2 regions of the Streptomyces sp. UG1 genome follow, and region 1 is predicted to be linked to the other one. Evidence: riboswitches for the same ligand, from Rfam matches in the RefSeq annotation. Region 1 holds a riboswitch; the other holds the start of a gene.
What was found. Region 1 has a riboswitch for cyclic di-AMP ahead of ACP4J3_RS07050 (transglycosylase SLT domain-containing protein). Riboswitches for the same ligand answer to the same signal wherever they lie in the genome.
Positions count from the first base shown of each region.

Region 2: linked by a shared signal. The riboswitch ahead of ACP4J3_RS09655 (M23 family metallopeptidase) and the one ahead of ACP4J3_RS07050 (transglycosylase SLT domain-containing protein) in region 1 are both predicted to bind cyclic di-AMP.

Region 1 is NZ_JBNGGG010000005.1:28,855-32,699, reverse strand. It holds gene ACP4J3_RS07060 (CHRD domain-containing protein) at 1-24, opposite strand, end outside; gene ACP4J3_RS07055 (polyprenyl synthetase family protein) at 164-1,174, opposite strand; cyclic di-AMP (ydaO/yuaA leader) riboswitch at 1,914-2,098, shown strand; gene ACP4J3_RS07050 (transglycosylase SLT domain-containing protein) at 2,104-2,820, shown strand; gene ACP4J3_RS07045 (HAD family hydrolase) at 2,824-3,654, opposite strand.
Region 2 is NZ_JBNGGG010000007.1:18,321-22,165, reverse strand. It holds gene ACP4J3_RS09660 (alpha-galactosidase) at 1-1,171, shown strand, start outside; cyclic di-AMP (ydaO/yuaA leader) riboswitch at 1,471-1,636, shown strand; gene ACP4J3_RS09655 (M23 family metallopeptidase) at 1,641-2,564, shown strand; gene ACP4J3_RS09650 (DUF6250 domain-containing protein) at 2,758-3,471, shown strand; gene ACP4J3_RS09645 (SGNH/GDSL hydrolase family protein) at 3,617-3,845, shown strand, end outside.

The DNA of each region.
Region 1 (3,845 bases):
GCGCTTCGAGAACGTCGTCTTCATGCCCATGATTCTGTTTTCTCCCCGTAATGCGGCTGACGCCCCCTGCGTCAGCTTCTGGGCATGGATACGGAGGTGATCTCAGTTTGGACTCAGTCCAGCTTTGTGACGCGCGTCACGTCGTCGACGAGGGTGAGAACCCCTAGCCGGCCCGATGCACCACCGCGTCGCACAACTCCATCAACGCGGCCTTGGCCCCGACATCCGGCAACGGCGCCAGCGCGGCCCGCGCATCCTCCGCGTACCGCACCGTGTCCCGCCGAGCCTGCTCCAGCGCAGGGTGCGCTCGCAGCGCGGCCAGCGCCTGCGCGTGCCGCGCGTCGTCGTTCAGATCGGAGTCCAGCAGCTCGCACAACGCGATGTCATCCGCCAGCCCGAGCCGCTCGGCCCGCTCCCGCAGCCGCAGCACGGGCAGCGTGGGAATGCCCTCGCGAAGATCCGTCCCCGGCGTCTTGCCGGACTCGTGGGAGTCGCTGGCGATGTCCAGTACGTCGTCCGCGAGCTGGAAGGCGACCCCCAGCCGCTCCCCGTACTGGGTCAGCACGTCGACCACGGTCTCGTCGGCGCCCGACATCATCGCCCCGAACCGGCACGACACCGCCACCAGCGACCCGGTCTTCCCGCTCAGCACGTCCAGGTAGTGCTCGACCGGGTCCCGGCCGTCCTGCGGCCCCGCGGTCTCCAGGATCTGCCCGGTGACCAGCCGCTCGAACGCCTCGGCCTGCACCCGCACCGCCTCGGGCCCGAGGTCGGCCAGGATGTGCGAGGCCCGGGCGAACAGGAAGTCGCCGGTCAGTACGGCGACCGAGTTGCCCCAGCGGGCGTTCGCGCTGTCGACCCCGCGCCGTACGGCCGCCTCGTCCATCACGTCGTCGTGGTACAGGGTCGCCAGATGGGTGAGCTCGACCACCACCGCCGACGGCACGACGCCCGGCGCATACGGGTCACCGAACTGGGCGGTGAGCATCACGAGCAACGGCCTGAAGCGCTTTCCACCCGCTCGCACCAGATGCTGGGCGGCCTCGGTGATGAAGGGGACCTCACTCTTGGTGGCTTCGAGCAATCCCTCCTCGACAGCCGCCAATCCGGCCTGGACATCGGCTTCCAGAGCCTGGTCCCGCACGCTCAGCCCGAACGGCCCGACGACGGTCACGAGGGGTCTCCTGTCTGCTGGTGTCTACTGGCGGTTACACGGTTTGTCGATAGGTCGCTGCCATCACTCGAGTCAGCGTATCCGGTCATGTTTCGATCACCGATGCCACCCACCCGTCCACCACGGGCGGTATCGGATCACGGCCGGTATTTTTTTGATCATCCGATAAGGCCGGATAAGTATCGACATATAGGGAAGCCGCGGCCCGTATCCCGCCCTGCACATCCGCACACCCTTCCCAGCGCTCCTCGAATACCTGTCGCACCGCCCGCCCGACCGGCCGACAAGGCCGGGATGCCCGGCACCCGCCAGGGGTGACTTCGCCTCCCTTCCGATCGCTATGACAACGACGTGCATCACCTGGGAGGTTCCGTCCTTCGCCGCCTCCAACGAGGTCATCCGCATGGAGGGCGAAGAGGTGGTTTTCAGCTGGACATGGGAAAAACGGACTCCACGGACAGCCAGTTAAAGGCGAGTTGGAGGCATTGCCCGATTTGCCATTCTTGTGATCGCCAGTGAATTGGGTCACTCGCGCCCACTTCGCGACCCGACCGGGCATCCCCCCTTCCACCCTTGCACGGAACGCAAGTTGAAGCTTGGCAACCGCAAAGGATCAAGCGCCCCATTCCTCTCAGACCATGGTCAATCCGCACGTCAGACAGCCATGGCACTTGTTCCGGGCATGTGCTCTCGCATACGTTCCCGCTCGTCGGGCGGACGCCGAATCCTGCCGCCGCCCAGTCATCCATCGACGCAACTCACACACGCACGGCAGGAGCGGGGGACCCAGGTAAGTCGCCGGACCGGACGCCTTGATGGCGCGCCGAACCGGCTAGGGGTGAATTCGCACCGTCGCACGGCGGCGCGGCCGGGCATCTCCCGCCCGAACCCGACAGCTCACCTCGCAGGCGACGGAGAGGAACAGCGCCATGCCCCGAGGCAAGCACCGCCGCCCCCGCACCAACCCGCTCACCCGCCGTGTCGCCATCGCCGGAACCGGCACCGCCGCCCTCGCCCTCCCGCTCCTGAGCGCGACCGGCGCGGGCGCGGCGGAGTCGACCGCAGCCAAGCCCGGCCCCGTCACGTACACCACGAAGAAGGGCGACACGCTCTACGGCATCGCGGACCGCTACGACGCCCAGGGCGGCTGGCGGCAGCTCTACAAGGACAACCGCAAGGTCATCGGGGACGACCCGCGGCTGATCCACCCGGGCATGGACCTGAAGGTCCGGACGACGAAGAAGGCGTCCGCGCCGAGCAAGGCGTCCGCGCCCGCCAAGCGGTCCGGCGTCGCCAAGGCCACCCAGTCCTCCGTGAAGTCGTACCCGAACAACCTCGACGGCTGGATCCGCAACGCGCTGGACATCATGGCGCAGAACGGAATTCCCGGGTCGTACGAGGGCATTCACCGCAACATCCTCCGCGAGTCCTCCGGCAACCCGCTGGCCATCAACAACTGGGACTCCAACGCCGTGGCGGGCACCCCGTCCAAGGGCCTGCTCCAGGTCATCGACCCCACCTTCGCCAGCTACCACGTGCCGGGGACGGTGTACGACCCCTTCGACCCGGTCGCGAACATCGTGGCCGCATGCAACTACGCGGCCGCGCGTTACGGCTCCATCGACAACGTGAACGGCCCCTACTAGGCCCTATGGGGCGAAATCCACCAATTCGCCCGTAAAGAGTCTCTCGAGGACGACGGCGATGCCGTCGTCCTCGTTCGAGAGGGTGATCTCGTCGGCGATCGCCTTGAGTTCGGGATGCGCGTTGGCCATCGCGACACCGTGGGCGGCCCAGTCGAACATGGGGATGTCGTTGGGCATGTCACCGAAGGCGACGGTGTCGCGCGGACCGAGACCGAGGTGCTCGGCGGCGAGCGCGAGACCGGTCGCCTTGGTGATGCCGCATGGCTGGAGTTCGACGGTGCCGGGCCCCGACATCGTGACCGTCGCCAGGGAGCCGACCACCGAACGCGCCGTTGCCGCCAACTCGTCGTCGGACAGGCTGGGATGGCGCAGCAGCACCTTGCTGATCGGCTCGCACCACAGGTCGTCCCGGTGCATCACGCGCACGGCGGGCAGGGTGGGGTGCGGCATCAGGTACCCGGGCTCGATGAGCGTGAGCCCGTCGACGCCGTCCTGGTCGACGGCCGCGTACACCTGCCCCACCTCGGCCTCGATCTTGCCGAGCGCGGTCTCCGCCAGCTCCCGGTCCAGCGTCACGGACCACAGCAGACGGTCGGCGCCGGCGTCGTACAACTGCGCGCCCTGTCCGCACACCGCGAGCCCCCTGCTGCCCAGGACGTCGAGCAACGGCCGCACTCTGGGCGCCGGCCGGCCGGTCACGACGAGGTGCTGGGCACCGGCCACCGCCACCCGCGCGAGCGATTCGAGGGTCCGGTCGGAGAGCGTGTCGTCACCGCGGAGCAACGTCCCGTCCAGGTCAGTGGCGATGAGTGAATATGCGATGGGTGCTGCCATGATCAGAGAATACGGACAGGACGCCCCAACGACTCGACCTGAACCGGACGGCTGCTGTGTTCACATCCGTTGACACCTGTTCCGGTTCCGCTTCTGTCTCCACGCGTACAACTTCCTTTCGTTTGTTGCGATTTCACCTCCGCAGGGGCGTGGCGGGGCCCATGACCGCGCCACCGCGGCCATCGATCCGC
Region 2 (3,845 bases), on a different contig from region 1:
CTCCTGGGAGGCGACGGAGTTCGACATCTCCGAGGAGCAGCAGAGCCTCCTCGCGCGGCGCGCCGCGGCCATCGGCGTCGAGCTGTTCGTGGTCGACGACGGCTGGTTCGGGACGCGCACCAGCGACCGCGCCGGGCTCGGCGACTGGACACCCAACCCCGACCGCTTCCCGTCCGGCCTCAAGCCGCTCGCCGAGTACGTGCACGCCCTCGGCATGCAGTTCGGCATCTGGGTCGAACCGGAAATGGTCAATCCGGACAGTGAGTTGTATCGCGCCCATCCAGAGTGGGTTCAGCGTCAAACGGGACGAAAGCGGACGGAATTCCGCAATCAGCTCGTGCTGAACCTCGCGCGCGAAGACGTCCAGGAGTACCTCTGGGAACAGCTCGACGGGCTGCTCACCAGCGCCCCGATCGACTATGTGAAGTGGGACTTCAACCGCTGCTTCACCGACGCCGGCTGGCCCGGTGAGCCGTATCCGCAGCGCCTCTGGGTCGACCACGTGCGGGCCCTGTACGGCCTTCTGGACCGGCTGCGCGCCGCACACCCCGGGGTCGCCTTCGAGTCCTGCTCGGGCGGCGGCGGACGGATCGACCTCGGCGTGCTGAGCCGCACGGACCAGGTGTGGACCTCGGACAACACCGACCCCCTCGACCGGCTCGCCATCCAGCACGGCTTCAGCCAGATCCACCCGGCCCGCGCCATGGCCGCCTGGGTCACCGACAGCCCGAACGCCATGCTCAACCACCGCGCCAGCTCGCTGCGCTTCCGCTTCGTCAGCGCCATGGCCGGGGTCCTCGGGGTCGGCGGCGACCTCTCGCGATGGACGGAGGAGGAGCTCGCCGAGGCCCGGGGTTGGGTGGGGCTGTACAAGGAGATCCGCCCGCTCGTGCAGCGCGGCGACCTCTACCGGCTGCGGCCGCCGCGGGGCGGGCTGAGCGCGGTGCAGTACGTGCTCGGGGGCGAGACGGTCGTCCTGGCCTGGCTCCAGGCCCAGAGTTTCGGCGAGCCCCTGCCGGCCCTGCGGCTGCGCGGCCTCGACCCGACAGCGTCGTACAAATGCCTTGAAACGGGCGAAATTCACCGAGGGGCCGTACTGGTGCATCACGGGCTGCGTACCGGCCTGCATGGCGACCTTGATGCGGCAGTTATTCGCCTCCGTCGCATCTAGGGTTTCTGTCCGAATTGGTGCCTTCATTCCAACTCGCTCCGTATTAAAGGAAGGTGGAGCAGTGTCACGTGAGGAGCGTCATATTCGTAACCGTGCGTCGCCCGTCATGTTCACGTAATTCGCGTGCTTTTCAAGGGACTTTGCGACGGGCGACGCCCCGATAATTTACGGACAGTGACCAGTAATTCCCACAAGGGATCAACAGGAACGCATTCGGCTGGAACCTCTCGCTTGTTCCCGTGCGTCTTCCTCGCTTACGTTCGCCACCAATCCGGACGGACGCCTAATCCTGCCGCCGCCCGGATCCCGCGCTGACTCACCCGTGCACGGCAGGAGCGGGGGACCCACAGGTACAACCGCCTGTTCCGGTCTCCGGAACGGCTTGGGGTCAAGTCGCGCCCAGGCGCGGCCGGGCATCTCCAGCCCGCACCCGACAGCTCACCTCGCAGGCGCCGGAGAGGAATTCGCCATGCCCGCGAAGGGTAAGCACCGCCGCCCGAAGTCCCTGCGCTTCACTCGCTCCATCGCCGTCGCCGGAACCGGTGGCGCCGCTCTCGCTCTTCCGCTCATGGGGGCCACCGGCGCCCACGCCGCTCCCTCGCAGCCCGTTTCGGAAAAGGCCGTCCAGTCCCTTCCGGTCGCCGGCCAGAAGGCCGTTGAGAAGAAGGCCGCCGAGAAGAAGAACGGCGTGCGGACCTATTCCGTGAAGCCCGGCGATTACCTCGCGAAGATCGCCGACGACCAGAACGTCAGCGGTGGCTGGAAGCGGCTCTACGCCGACAACCGGGCGGCCGTCGGCGACGACCCGTCGCTGATCCACCCCGGCCTCAAGCTCACGATCGGCGGCAAGAGCGGCAAGAAGGCCGCGACGAGCACCCCCAAGTCCTCGTCCCCCGCCCCGTCCAAGAAGTCCTCCTCGAAGGACTCGAACGCCTCGAAGTCCGCCGCGAAGACGACCACGGCCGCCGAGACCGGCACCGTCAAGGGCTTCTCTGCACCCCTGGCCGGCGCCTCCCTCGGCACCGGATACAAGGTGGCGGGCAGCATGTGGTCCAGCGGCTACCACACCGGCGTCGACTTCGCCGCCGCGACCGGCACCTCGCTCAAGGCGGTCGGCGCGGGCACCGTCGTCTCGGCCGGCTGGGGCGGCGCGTACGGCAACCAGGTCGTCATCCGGCTCGAGGACGGCTACTACGCGCAGTACGCCCACCTGTCCTCGCTCTCCGTCTCGGCCGGCCAGACCGTGACCGCGGGCCAGCAGATCGGCCTCTCCGGCTCGACCGGCAACTCGACCGGACCGCACCTGCACTTCGAGATCCGCACCTCGCCGGACTACGGCTCGGACGTGGACCCGGTCGCCTACCTCCGCTCCAAGGGCGTCGGCATCGGCTGACGGTCGCCCCGCGCGACAACCGCCCGCCTGACACACGGCCGAAGGCCGGACCTCGATCCCCGGGTCCGGCCTTCGGCGCGTCGAGGGGTGTCGACAGCGCGGGGAATTCGGGAGAGGGTGATCTCCGTTCGGTGGTGCAAGCGCTTTCTCTCCCTGTCCTCGACGGTCCATGACCAGCGAAGGGGCCCTAGCCGTGACGACCACGCGCAGAGCGTTCGGAACCCTGGCCGCCGCAGCCGCACTGGGGGCACTCGTCCCGGCGGGCGCGGCGAGCGCCGCTCCCCGCCGTCGGCTCATCGCCTACGACGACTTCCGCCACGGCCTCGGCCAGTGGGCGACCGAGCTCCAGGACGGCGGCACCGTCACCGCGTCGCGCGGTGTGCTGGAGATCGACGTACCGAGCGGTGCGACGGTGTGGTTCAGGCAGCGGCTCGAAGGGCCGTACGTCCTCCAGTACACGGCCACCGCCGTCTCCGCGGGTGGCCCCAACGACCGCGTCTCCGACCTCAACAACTTCTGGAACGCCCTCGACGTCCGGTCCCCCGACGACCTCTTCGCCACTCAACGGAGCGGCGCGCTGGCGGAGTACGACCACCTCAAGACGTACTACTCGGGCTACGGCGCCAACTACAACACCACGACACGCCTGCGCCGCTACGTCGGCGAGGCCGGGGTCCGTCCGCTGGTCCACGACTACACGGAGCCGCTGCTGGTGCCCAACCGGCCGAACCGGGTCAGCGTCGTCTCCGACGGATCCACCGTCCAGTGGTGGAACAACGGGCGGCTCGTCTTCGACTACACCGACCACGAGCCCTACACCGGCGGGCACTTCGCCTTCCGGACCGTGTGGAGCCACTTCCGGATCAGCGCCTTCCGAGTGTGGCGACCGATCCCGCAACAGCCCTGATCAGAGGCTTATTCCAGGTTTGGCCAACACTTTAGGAGTGGCTTATCTCACCGCCCGTCAACCCTTCCTTACGGTCGCGTAGGTCACATTCGAAGGTGAATCATGTCCCGACGTGGCAGGCGATTCGAAGAATGACAGCAGATCAGTGATCGGGTCGTACGTTGCGGTGGGGGACAGCTTCACCGAGGGCGTCGGCGACCCCGGCCCCGACGGGGCGTTCGTCGGCTGGGCCGACCGTTTCGCGGTTCTCCTCGCGGACCGGCGGCCCGAGGGCGACTTCGACTACACCAACCTCGCCGTACGCGGCAAACTTCTCGACCAGATCGTCGAGGACCAGCTTCCGCAAGCCGTGGAACTGGCCCCGGACCTGGTCT